DNA from 3 places in the Streptomyces sp. NPDC088157 genome. Region 3 is predicted to be linked to each of the others. Evidence: riboswitches for the same ligand, from Rfam matches in the RefSeq annotation. Region 3 holds a riboswitch; each other region holds the start of a gene.
The links. Region 3 has a riboswitch for thiamine pyrophosphate ahead of ACIPFH_RS40010 (thiamine ABC transporter substrate binding subunit). Riboswitches for the same ligand answer to the same signal wherever they lie in the genome.

Region 1 (4,275 bases), on a different contig from region 3:
GGCTCAGGCCGCGGCCGTCGCCGCCTTCATCGGCCTCGCCGGGTCCGCGAGGAGCCGTGGGTCCATGGGTGTGCCCGCCTCGATCAGCCGCCTGCCCTGGGCGAGGTCGCGCGGCCGGCCCACGGCCAGCAGGGCGACCAGCCGGTCCTCGCGCAGCCAGCACACCGTCCAGGCCGGACCCGACGGGTCGCCGCGCCACAGGACGCGGTCGGCGTCGGCGTGGTGCCCGGCGTACTGGACGAAGCGGTCGAACTGCTCGGACCAGAAGTACGGGACGGGGTCGTAGACGGCCGCCGGCTCGCCGGTGGCCGCGCCGATGATGTTCGTCGCGACCGTGCGCGGACCCTGGAGGGCGTTGTCCCAGTGATGGACGAGCAGCCGCTCGCCGTACCTCCCGGACGGGAAGGAGGCGCAGTCGCCGACCGCGTACACGTCGGGCACGGAGGTCCGCAGACGGGCGTCGGCCACGACCTCGCGGTGATCGCCGAGCGTGACGCCCGAGCCGGCCAGCCAGGCGGTGGCGGGGCGGGCGCCGATGCCCACCACGACGGCGCCGGCGGGCAGCCTCGAACCGTCGTCGAGGACGACCGCGCCTGGCTCGACGCGCTCCACGCGCGTGTGGGCGCGCAGAGCGATGCCGTGGTCGGCGTACCAGGCGGTCATCGGGGCGGCGACCTCGGCGGGCAGGGTCCCGGCCAGCGGCCGGTCGGCGGCCTCGACGACGGTGACCTCGCAGCCGGCCTCCCGCGCGGCCGTGGCGAACTCGGCGCCGATCCAGCCCGCGCCGACGACCACGACGTCGTGCTGCCGGGCGAGAACGGGCCGCAGCCGTTCGGCGTCGTCCAGGGTGCGCAGCAGGTGCACGCCGGGCACGCCCTCGGCGCCGGGCAGCCGGATCGGTTCGGCGCCGGTGGCGAGGACGAGGACGTCGTACGGGACGGGTCCGGCCTCGGTGTCCAGCTCGTGGTCGGCGGGGCGGAGGCCGCTGACCTCGCGGCCGAGTACGAGTTCGATGCCGAGGCCCTCGAAGTCGACGTCGAACGCGGAGCCCTCGGCGTTGCCGAGCAGGACGGCCTTGGACAGCGGGGGCCGGTCGTAGGGCTGGTGGGGCTCCGCGCCGATCAGGGTCACGGTGCCGTCGAAGCCCTGTTCACGCAGGGCGACGGCGGTCTGCACCCCGGCCATGCCCGCGCCGACGACCACCACGCGCCGCCCGGCCGGGCCGCCTTCTTGCTGCCTCTGCTCGCTCACCTGATCACCTTAGGCGGCTGACGAATTGTCAGTCAGCCGTCGTGCGCCGTGACCTGCTCCACAACGCTGGTGCCGCTGCCCTCCTGCGACTCCCACGCCCAGGTCTCCTCGAGCCGCACCCGGCCGTCCGCGAGCTCCACGACCGTCGACACACAGTGCCCCGAGGACGTCGCCCCGTCGTGCTTGAGCTGTACGTACCGGAAGTCGAGCCGGTCTCCCTCCCGGGTACCCACGAGATGTCCGCGTACGACGTCACCGCCCGTGTACTCCGCCCAGATCTCGCCGCCGCGCTCGTGGTACGTGAAGCGGGTGCGGGTGCCGACCTGGCCCGGCGCCTGGTCGGCGACGGGGGCGAGGACGAGGCCGTCGAGCGAGACGGGCATGAGCGGAGGCTCCCTTACTGAGGTGCGCGGCGTCCGGCTAGGGTGGCCAACCTAGAGCACTCGCGGGAGTCCGGACGCACCGGGCTGAGAGGGAGGCTGGCGGCCTCCGACCGTACGTACCTGATCCGGGTCATGCCGGCGAAGGGAGGGGCTGGACGCCCATGTCGTCTCCACGTACGTCAGACGTCCTCGTCATCGGGGGCGGGATCATCGGCCTTGTCACGGCTTGGCGGGCCGCACAGCGCGGCTTCGCCACGGCGGTGGCCGACCCGGCGCCGGGCGGCGGGGCCGCCCAGGTGGCGGCCGGGATGCTGGCCGCCGTCACGGAACTGCACCACGGCGAGCAGACCCTGCTCGGCCTCAACCTGGCCTCCGCCCGCCGCTATCCGGACTTCGCGGCCGAGCTGACGGAGCTGACTGGGCACGACCTCGGCTACCGGCGCTGCGGCACGCTCGCTGTCGCGCTGGACTCCGACGACCGCGCCCATCTGCGCGAACTGCACGCCCTGCAACAGCGGTCGGGGCTGGAGTCGGAGTGGCTGACCGGGCGGGAGTGCCGGCGTCTGGAACCGCTGCTCGCCCCGGGGGTACGGGGCGGTCTGCGGGTGGACGGCGACCACCAGATCGACCCGAGGCGGCTGACCGGGGCGCTGCTGGCGGCGTGCGAGCGGGCCGGCGTGATCTTCCACCGCACGCGGGCCGAACGGCTGTCCGTGGTGGGCGAGCGAGCCACGGGGGTCGTCACGCGGGACGGTACGGAGCTGGGGGCGGGGCAGGTGGTGCTCGCCGGCGGCAGTCTGAGCGGGCGGCTCGCGGGGGTGCCGCAGGACGTGCTGCCTCCCGTACGGCCCGTGAAGGGCCAGGTGCTGCGGCTGACCGTGCCGCCGCGGTACGCGCCGTTCCTGAGCCGGACCGTGCGGGCCGTGGTGCGGGGCAGCCACGTCTACCTGGTCCCCAGGGAGAACGGGGAGCTGGTGGTGGGGGCGACCAGCGAGGAGCTGGGCTGGGACACGACGGTGACGGCGGGAGGCGTGTACGAGTTGCTGCGCGACGCCCATGAGCTGGTGCCGGGGATCACCGAGCTGCCGCTCACGGAGACGCGCGCGGGGCTGCGACCCGGGACCCCGGACAACGCGCCGCTGCTCGGCCCGACGGAGCTGTCGGGGTTGCTGCTGGCCACCGGCCACTACCGCAACGGCGTGCTGCTGACCCCGGTGACGGGTGACGCGATGGCGCACGCCCTGGCCACCGGGGAGCTCCCGGACGAGGCCCGTCCCTTCACGCCCCGGCGCTTCGCCGCCGCCGCACTCACGGAGCAGCCCGCATGAGCACCCGCCTGAACGTCTCGGTGAACGGCGAGCGGCGGGAGTTCGCTCCCGGTACGGCTCTCGACAGCGTCGTACGGTCGCTGACGCCGGCGCCCTCCGGGGTGGCCGCCGCGCTCAACGAGACCGTCGTCCCGCGTGCGCAGTGGCCGTCCACGGCGCTGAGCGACGGTGACCGGGTGGAAGTCCTCACCGCGGTCCAGGGAGGCTGAGCCATGGCCGACGATCCTTTCGTCCTCGGCGGCACGCCCTTCTCGTCCCGTCTGATCATGGGTACGGGGGGTGCGCCCAGCCTGGAGGTGCTGGAGCGGGCGCTGGTGGCGTCCGGGACCGAGCTGACGACGGTCGCCATGCGGCGGGTGGACCCCTCGGTGCACGGTTCCGTGCTGTCGGTGCTGGAGCGGCTCGGTATCCGGGTGCTGCCGAACACGGCGGGGTGTTTCACCGCCGGGGAGGCCGTGCTGACGGCCCGGCTGGCGCGGGAGGCGCTGGGCACCGACCTGGTCAAGCTGGAGGTCATCGCCGACGAGCGCACACTGCTGCCGGATCCGATCGAGCTGTTGGAGGCGGCGGAGACGCTGGTGGACGACGGGTTCACGGTGCTGCCGTACACGAACGACGATCCGGTGCTGGCCAGGAAGCTGGAGGACGTGGGGTGCGCGGCGGTGATGCCGCTGGGCTCACCGATCGGCTCCGGTCTGGGCATCCGCAACCCGCACAACTTCCAGCTGATCGTCGAGCACGCCCGCGTGCCGGTGATCCTCGACGCGGGGGCCGGTACGGCGTCGGACGTGGCGTTGGCCATGGAGCTGGGGTGTGCGGGGGTGATGCTGGCCTCGGCCGTGACGCGGGCACGGGATCCCGAGCGGATGGCGTCGGCCATGCGGGCCGGCGTCGAGGCGGGAAGGCTGGCCCGGCTGGCCGGCCGGATCCCGCCCCGTTACTTCGCCGAGGCGTCCTCTCCCGTGGAGGGCCGGGCCGTGCTGGACCCCGAGCGCCCCGCATTCTGACCGACGTCCCGTTACCGTCCGGTCTTCGGAGAGGGGTGTCGTCCGGGCCGTGGGTTGCGTCACAGGTCGGCTCCAGTCGCGCTGCGATCTCGGTGGAACCCGCGGAGGTGTCAGCGGCGGCTCGTACACTCACCTGCGTGGACACGACCCTTCAGGACCCTCTGGTCGGGCGACTGCTCGACGGCCGGTATCGCGTCGAGGCGCGGATCGCGGTCGGCGGGATGGCCACGGTCTACCGGGCCGTGGACACCCGCCTGGACCGCGTGCTCGCGCTCAAGGTGATGCATCCGGCGCTCGCCGCCGACG
Region 2 (4,275 bases), on a different contig from region 3:
GAACTTCGGCCCGCACATCGAGCAGAAGTGCGCCGTCTTCGCCGGCTCCGCCGGGAGTGTCTCGTCGTGGAACTCCCGTGCCGTGTCCGGATCGAGGGCGAGGTTGAACTGGTCCTCCCAGCGGAACTCGAAGCGGGCGTCGGACAGCGCGTCGTCCCATTCCTGCGCACCGGGGTGCCCCTTGGCGAGGTCGGCTGCGTGGGCTGCGATCTTGTAGGTGATGACGCCGGTCTTGACGTCGTCACGGTTGGGCAGGCCCAGATGTTCCTTGGGCGTGACGTAGCAGAGCATGGCCGTGCCCCACCAGGCGATCATCGCGGCGCCGATACCGGAGGTGATGTGGTCGTACGCCGGCGCGACGTCCGTGGTCAGCGGGCCGAGCGTATAGAACGGAGCTTCATCACAGATCTCCTGCTGAAGGTCGATGTTCTCCTTGATCTTGTGCATCGGGACATGTCCCGGGCCTTCGATCATCGTCTGAACATGGAAACGCTTCGCGATCCGGTTGAGTTCCCCGAGTGTCCTCAACTCCGCGAACTGCGCGGCGTCGTTGGCGTCCGCGATGGAACCCGGACGCAGCCCGTCGCCCAGCGAGTACGTGACGTCGTAGGCGGCGAGGATCTCGCAGAGTTCCTCGAAGTTCTCGTAGAGGAAGGACTCCTTGTGGTGCGCGAGGCACCAGGCCGCCATGATCGAGCCGCCGCGCGACACGATGCCGGTCTTGCGGTTGGCGGTGAGCGGAACGTACGCCAGGCGGACACCGGCGTGGACCGTCATGTAGTCCACGCCCTGCTCGGCCTGCTCGATGACGGTGTCCTTGTAGACCTCCCAGGTCAGTTCCTCGGCGCGGCCGTCGACCTTCTCCAGTGCCTGGTACAGCGGCACCGTGCCGATGGGGACGGGGGAGTTGCGCAGCACCCATTCGCGGGTGGTGTGGATGTTGCGACCCGTCGACAGGTCCATGACCGTGTCGGCGCCCCAACGCGTCGCCCAGGTCATCTTCTCGACCTCCTCCTCGATGGAGGACGTCACTGCCGAGTTGCCGATGTTGGCGTTGACCTTCACCAGGAACCGCTTACCGATGATCATCGGCTCGATCTCCGGGTGGTTGACGTTGGCCGGCAACACGGCACGGCCCGCCGCGATCTCCTCGCGCACCACCTCGGGAGAAACGTTCTCCCGGATGGCCACGAACTCCATCTCGGGAGTGATCTCCCCCCGGCGTGCGTACGCGAGCTGGGTGACCGCCTCGCCGTCCCGACTCCGGCGCGGCAGACGCGGGCGACCTGGGAAGACCGCATCGAGGTTGCGCAGACCGCCGCGCGGTGAGGTGTGCTTGACCCCGTCGTCCTCGGGGCGGACAGGACGACCCGCGTACTCCTCGGTGTCGCCCCGGCCGATGATCCAGTTCTCGCGCAGCGGCAACAGGCCCCTGCGGACGTCTGTGTCGGCGAGTGGATCGGTATACGGGCCGGATGTGTCGTACAGCGTGACCGACTGCCCGTTGGTGAGATGCACCTGACGGACCGGCACCCGTACGTCGGGGCGAGCGCCCTCGACATAACCCTTGTGCCAGCCGATGGACTTCCCGGCCTCCGATGCGTTCGCGTCGACCCCGCTGTCGCTGGTCGCGTTCTGCGTGAAGGCAGGCGTGCGTGCGTCCTTGTTGGTCATGAGACCTACTCCCTACGCCGGCATTACCCGGTAACAGGTTCGGCGGTCGACGCAGCGGCTACCGCCTGCCGACGTTTCATGTGAAACATCACTCGATAGGAGAGACGTTCCACGTGAAACATCGCGAAGACGGAGGTCAGCGCCCTCTCAGCCCGGTGCTCCGAGCTCCCGCGTGTGCAAAGGTTGCCTCCACGCTAGCGTCAATTCTGGCGCGGTGAACAGAGGGCCCCTGTCGTTCTTGCGATGATCGGTCGGTGACCACGACACACCAGCCTCCGTACCCGCCGCCTGAACCACCCCGCCGACCGGGCGCCGGCGACGGCCCCGGCAATGGCTCCGGCAATGGCTCCGGCAATGGCTCCGGCAACGGGTCCGGCAGCGGCCCGAGGGACGATCGCGACTTCAGCCACGGTCACGATCACCCGCGTGGTTCCGGCCAGGGTCCGGGCTACGCCGGTGGGCTCGGCGGCCTGAGGCGTGTCGGAACCCCGAGTGGTCAGGCACCGCGCTCCGGCGAAGGCCCGGGGCCCGGATCGGCGCCGGGGCCAAGATCGGGGCCGGCAGGGCCAGGACCGGGGCCAGGAAACGACCGCGGTCACGGAAACGGGCAACGGCCCGAGAACGACCGGGAACGCGGAAGCGGGCAGGGACCCGGGAACGACCAGGGATACGGAAGCCGGCAGGAGTACGGGACCGGCCCCGCACGCAGGCAGGAGTACGGGGCCGGTCCTCGTCCCGGGCCGGGTACCGGTGCTGGGCCGGGTCCCGGTGCCGGCCCTGGGGACGGATATGGCTTCGACCGCGAACACGGTCATGAGATGAGCCACGACGGTGGTCATGGTGGCGGCCCCGGTGACGGTCCCGGCGTGGGACACGGCGGCGGTCACGGCGAGGGTCCGCGGGGCGGAGACGGCTCCGGTTCAGGTGGCGGGCACGGACATGCGCACGGTCACAGCCACAGCCACGGCCCGGCCACCCCCGTCTCCCGGCACTTGCGCAAGGTCATCGCGGCCATCCTCATCCCGTTCGGTGCCGCGGTGCTGGTGGGGCTCGTGGTGCTGTGGCCCGGCGGCGCCCCGGCGCACGAGCGCACCGGAGTCGGCTTCGACCGGCAGACCCAGCAGGCCACCGTCACCAAGGTGGTGAGCGTGAGCTGTGCGTCGGTGAACGCCTCGGGCGACGCTCCCACCGGCGACACCTCCACGGCCGAGGGCTCATCGGCGCAACAGCAGGCGAGCGGTACCTGCAAGCGGGCGACGATCCGCGTGGACACCGGCAGCGACAAGGGCCGTACGTTCACCGAGATCGTCCAGCCGGACCAGTCACGGCAGTTGGAACAGGGCGAGAAGGTCGTGGTCGCCTACGAGCCCTCCGCGCCGAAGGACCTCCAGTACTCGGTCACCGACGTGAACCGTCGGATCCCCATGACGGTCCTGGCCCTCATCTTCGCGGCCGCCGTCGTGGTCGTCGGGCGGCTTCGGGGGGTCATGGCACTGGTCGCGCTGGCCATCAGCTTCATGGTGCTGAACTTCTTCGTCCTGCCCGCGATCCTCCAGGGATCGAACCCGCTCGTCGTGGCCGTGGTGGGATCGAGCGCCATCATGCTGATCGCCCTGTATCTCTGTCACGGCCTCTCGGCCCGCACATCCGTCGCAGTGCTCGGCACCCTGATCTCGCTGCTGCTGATCGGCATCCTGGGTTCGCTGTTCATCGACTGGGCCGCGCTGACCGGCAACACGGACGACAACACCGGCCTGATCCATGGCCTGTACCCGTCGATCGACATGAGCGGCCTGCTGCTCGCCGGCATCATCATCGGTTCGCTCGGTGTCCTCGACGATGTGACGGTCACTCAGACGTCGGCGGTCTGGGAGCTGCACGAGGCCAACCCCTCGATGGGCTGGCGCGGCCTGTACCGGGCCGGCATCCGTATCGGCCGCGACCACATCGCGTCCGTGGTCAACACGCTCGTCCTCGCCTACGCCGGTGCCGCGCTGCCGCTGCTGCTGCTCTTCTCGATCGCGCAGAGCAGCGTGGGCGCCGTCGCCAACAGCGAACTGGTCGCCGAGGAGATCGTGCGCACGCTGGTGGGCTCGATCGGCCTGGTCGCCTCCGTGCCCGTCACCACGGCCCTGGCGGCCCTGGTGGTCTCCGCCGACCGGTCAGGCCCTGCGAAGGCGCCCTCGGTGGCCCGCGAAGCGGTTCCTGCGGCTCCGTCGGGAACGACGGCCGCACATACCCCCCAGACCCGGGGCGGCCGGGGCCGACGGCGCAAGCGCTGAGGCGGACGTAGCGCGGAGCAGAGGCGAGAGGGCGCCCGAGTGCCGGGAATCCGGCTGACCCGGGCGCGCCCCACTCTCCCGACCGGAACACTCGAGCGGGCCGGCGCCGCTCCTGGAAGGCCTCCAGGAGCCTCGAGAAGCCGTGCAGGCGCCCGCCTCGGCTGAGAAGAAGCGTTCCTGCACGACACCGACCACGGCGGAGCGTTCCACCACCACTCGCCGCCACTCATCGCCATCACGTCAGCCGGCGCTCTGCTCCTCCGCAAGGATCCGGTCCAGCGCCTCGTCCAAGTGCGTGTCGAAGTCCGCGAGTGCACCC
Region 3 (4,275 bases):
GTCCAGGCGTGCACGGCGAGGATCGCGCCGACGGCCACGAACTGGACGATCGTGAGGACGGCGGCCGTGGACAGGTCGAAGATCTCGGAGGTCTGCCGGTAGATCTCCACCTCGAGGGTGGAGAAGGTGGGCCCGCCGAGGATCTGCACCACTCCGAAGGAGGTGAAGGTGAAGAGGAAGACCATCAGCGCGGCAGCCGCGACGGCGGGCCCCAGGGCGGGCAGCGTGACCGTACGCCACGCCTTCGGGCGGGACGCGCCGAGCATCCGCGCCGCCTCCTCCTGCCGGGGGTCCAGCTGCGACCACAGCCCGCCCACCGTCCGTACGACGACCGCGTAGTTGAAGAAGACGTGCGCCAGCAGGATCGCCCACACCGTGGTGTCCAGCCGCACGCCCCAGAGGTCGTCGAGCAGTCCACCGCGCCCGACGAGCGCGAGGAACGCCGTGCCGACGACGACCGTCGGCAGCACGAACGGCACGGTGACGACGGCGCGCAACACCTGCTTGCCCGGGAACTCCAGTCGGGCGAAGACATACGCGGCGGGCAGCGCGACCAGGAGCGTGAGGGCGGTGGAGGCCAGCGCCTGCCAGGTGGTGAACCACAGGACGTGCCGGATGCCGGACTGTGCGAGCACGTCCCACAGCCGTCCGAAGCGCCATCCCCCGTCGGCGCCGAGCCCCCGGGCGACGATCGCGGCGACCGGGTAGGCGAAGAAGACCGCGAAGAACGCGACGGGCACGGCCATGAGACCGAGCCGGGCCGCGTTCCCCGTGCGGGCTCCGCGTCCGGTCACTTCAGTACGAGCGAGGTCCATGACTTGACCCAGTCGTCACGGTTGTCGGCGATCTTCGCCGGGTCCAGGGTCTCGGGATCCTTCGCCTGCGGCCCGTACTTCGTGAACTCCGCCGGGACCTCGGCGCCCTTGCGCACCGGGTAGACGAACATGTTGAGCGGCATGTCCTGCTGGAACTCCGCGGTGAGCAGGAAGTCGAGGAGGGCCTTGCCGCCCTCGGGGTCGGCGGCGTTGCTCAGCAGACCCGCGTACTCGACCTGACGGAAGCAGGTGCCGGTGGAAACGCCGGTGGGTGCGGTGGCCGGCTTCGGGTCCCCGTAGATCACCTCGGCGGGCGGCGAGGAGGCGTACGAGACGACGAGCGGCCGGTCGGCCCCCGCCTTCTTCCCGCCCGCGGACCCGGAGAACTCCTCGTTGTAGGCCTGCTCCCAGCCGTCGACCACCTTCACGCCGTTGGCCTTCAGCTTCTTCCAGTAGTCCGTCCAGCCGTCGTCGCCGTACCTGGCGGCGGTGCCCAGCAGGAAGCCGAGGCCGGGCGAGGAGGTGGCGGCGTTCTCGGTGACCAGCAGGTTCTTGTACGCGGGCTTCAGGAGGTCGTCGAACGAGGAGGGCGGGGTCAGCTTGTGCTCGCTGAAGTACGCCTTGTCGTAGTTGACGCAGATGTCACCGGTGTCGACGGGCGTGACCCGGTGCTTGCCCTGGTCGGCCCGGTACGCGGGCAGGACCTGGTCGGAGCCCTTCGCCTCGTACGACTGGAACAGCCCGTTGTCGAGGGCGCGCGACAGGAGCGTGTTGTCGACGCCGAAGAAGACGTCGCCCTGCGGGTTGTCCTTGGTGAGGACGGCCTTGTTGACGGCCTGACCGGCGTCTCCGTCCTTGAGGACCTTCACCTGGTAGCCGGACTGCTTCTCGAAGTCCGCGAGCACGCTCTTGGAGACGGCCCACGAGTCGTGGCTGACGAGGGTGACGGTCTTGGAGCCCGCCGCCGAACCGCCGTCGTCCGACGATCCGCAGGCGGACAGCGTGACGAGGCCGAGGCCGACGGCCGCGGCCACGAACGTCCTGGTGTGCACTGGATTCCTCCTGGGGTTGACCAGGAAGAGACGCGGCCCTGCCCGGGCACCCGCGGAGCGATCCGCCGGTGCCCGGGCAGGGCGCAACAGCTTGAGTGATGACCGAACTTCCTACCCAGAATGACCTGGGCAAGGTTCAGAGGGTCTGCGGACTCTCCCGCACTCTCAGCGCTGTGGCGCTCCCCTGTCGGAATATGAAGATGTACTGATACGGATGCACTGATACCCGATAGGTAATACCTGATACCGGGGTCAGACTACCGCTCGGTGGCGGCGAGCTGACCGCACGCCCCGTCGATCTCCTGACCGCGGGTGTCCCGGACCGTGACGGGCACCCCGTGCGCGGCGATCGCCTCGACGAACGCCTTCTCGTCCTCGGGCCGGGAGGCCGTCCACTTGGAACCCGGCGTCGGGTTGAGCGGGATGAGGTTGACGTGCACGGGCTTGCCGCGCAGCAGCCGACCGAGCCGGTCACCACGCCAGGCCTGGTCGTTGATGTCGCGGATCAGCGCGTACTCGATGGACAGCCGGCGCCCCGACCGCTCGGTGTACTCGAACCCGGCGTCCAGCACCTCGCGCACCTTCCACCGCGTGTTCACGGGGACGAGGGTGTCACGCAGTTCGTCGTCCGGCGCGTGCAGGGAGATCGCCAGCCGGCACTTGAATCCCTCGTCGGAGAACCGGTGGATGGCCGGCACCAGCCCGACCGTGGACACGGTGATCCCGCGCTGCGACAGCCCGAGGCCGTCCGGCGCCGGGTCGGTCAGCGCCCGGATCGAACCGACGACCCGCTTGTAGTTGGCGAGCGGCTCGCCCATCCCCATGAAGACGATGTTGGAGAGCCTGGCGGGCCCGCCGGGCACCTCCCCGTCCCGCAGCGCCCGCATCCCGTCGACGATCTGGTGCACGATCTCGGCGGTGGAGAGGTTCCGGTCCAGCCCCGCCTGCCCGGTGGCGCAGAACGGGCAGTTCATCCCGCACCCCGCCTGCGAGCTGATGCACATGGTCACCCGGTCCGGGTACCGCATCAGCACCGACTCCACGAGCGTGCCGTCGAACAGCCGCCACAGGGTCTTGCGGGTGGTCCCCTCGTCCGTCGACAGATGCCGGACGACCGACATCAGGTCCGGCAGCAGCGCCTCACGCAGCTTCTCGCGCGCACCGGCGGGGATGTCGGTCCACTCCGCCGGGTCGTGCGCGTAACGCGCGAAGTAGTGCTGCGAGAGCTGCTTGGCACGGAACGGCTTCTCCCCGATCTCCGCCACGACCTCCTTCCGCTCGGCGGGCGAGAGGTCGGCGAGATGCCGCGGCGGCTTCTTGGCTCCGCGGGGGGCGACGAAAGTAAGTTCTCCGGGTGCAGGCATAACACGTCCAGTGTGGCAGATCCATTCGGGTGGCTTGGGCCGGAGCGGGGTGGGGGTGGTCACCCGTGGGCGTCGCCCGTCAGCGTTGGTCAACCTCGCACGGCCACGGCGGCGTCGGTCCGCCCGTCGGCCGTCTCGGCCGCCCGGGTCGTGCCGTCGACGCGAACCGCGACCGGTGCACGGCAACGGGCCCCCTCCCGGAACACAGGGAAGGGGCCCGCATCAGCCGGTGGGCGGTGTGGGTCAGCCGGAGCCCACGAACAGGACGAGCAGCAGCCAGACCACGGGAGCCGTGGGCAGGAGCGAGTCGAGCCGGTCCATGATGCCCCCGTGGCCCGGGAGCAGCGTGCCCATGTCCTTGATGCCCAGGTCCCGCTTGATCATGGACTCGCCGAGGTCGCCGAGCGTGGCGCTGGCCGCGACGGCGAGGCCGAGCAGCAGGCCCTGCCACCAGGTGCCGTCGTCGATCAGGAACTGCATCAGCAGCGCGCCGGCGACCATCGCGAACGACACCGCGCCGAGCAGGCCCTCGCGGGTCTTGCCCGGGCTGATGCGCGGGGCGAGCTTGGTCTTGCCGAAGCGCCAGCCGACGGCGTAGGCGCCCGTGTCGCTGACGACCGTCAGGAGCAGGAACGTCATGACGCGGAACGCTCCGTCGTCGGCGGTGAGCATCAGGGCGACGAACGTGGCGAGGAACGGGACGTAGAAGGCCGCGAAGACGCCGGCCGTGACGTCCTTGAGGTAGCCATCGGGCGGTTCGGTCATCCGCCAGACCAGCACGGCGAGCGCCGTGAGGGCCATGGCGACCCACGCGCCCTCAGGACCCCGGACGTATCCGGCGACGACCATCGCCGCACCGCCGACCGCGAGCGGCACGAGCGGCGCCTTGATGCCCTTGCGCTCCTGAAGCCTGCTGGTCAGCTCCCACAGGCCGACGACCACGGCGACCGATATCACGCCGACGAACGCGGCCTTGACGACGAACAGCGACGCGACGATCACCGCACCGAGCCCGACCCCGACCCCTATGGCCGCACCCAGGTC

Region 1: another riboswitch for thiamine pyrophosphate. It lies ahead of thiO (glycine oxidase ThiO); the one in region 3 lies ahead of ACIPFH_RS40010 (thiamine ABC transporter substrate binding subunit).
Region 2: another riboswitch for thiamine pyrophosphate. It lies ahead of thiC (phosphomethylpyrimidine synthase ThiC); the one in region 3 lies ahead of ACIPFH_RS40010 (thiamine ABC transporter substrate binding subunit).

The regions. Positions count from the first base shown of each region.
Region 1 is NZ_JBIUSU010000009.1:444,818-449,092, forward strand. It holds gene ACIPFH_RS34005 (NAD(P)/FAD-dependent oxidoreductase) at 4-1,251, opposite strand; gene ACIPFH_RS34010 (hypothetical protein) at 1,284-1,634, opposite strand; TPP riboswitch at 1,687-1,798, shown strand; gene thiO (glycine oxidase ThiO) at 1,796-2,962, shown strand; gene thiS (sulfur carrier protein ThiS) at 2,971-3,171, shown strand; gene ACIPFH_RS34025 (thiazole synthase) at 3,175-3,969, shown strand; gene pknB (Stk1 family PASTA domain-containing Ser/Thr kinase) at 4,107-4,275, shown strand, end outside.
Region 2 is NZ_JBIUSU010000005.1:670,848-675,122, reverse strand. It holds gene thiC (phosphomethylpyrimidine synthase ThiC) at 1-1,674, opposite strand, end outside; TPP riboswitch at 1,667-1,856, opposite strand; gene ACIPFH_RS23160 (YibE/F family protein) at 2,493-3,956, shown strand; gene ACIPFH_RS23155 (SsgA family sporulation/cell division regulator) at 4,197-4,275, opposite strand, start outside.
Region 3 is NZ_JBIUSU010000014.1:100,281-104,555, reverse strand. It holds gene ACIPFH_RS40015 (ABC transporter permease) at 1-815, opposite strand, end outside; gene ACIPFH_RS40010 (thiamine ABC transporter substrate binding subunit) at 791-1,867, opposite strand; TPP riboswitch at 1,958-2,063, opposite strand; gene rlmN (23S rRNA (adenine(2503)-C(2))-methyltransferase RlmN) at 2,125-3,231, opposite strand; gene ACIPFH_RS40000 (phosphatidate cytidylyltransferase) at 3,475-4,275, opposite strand, start outside.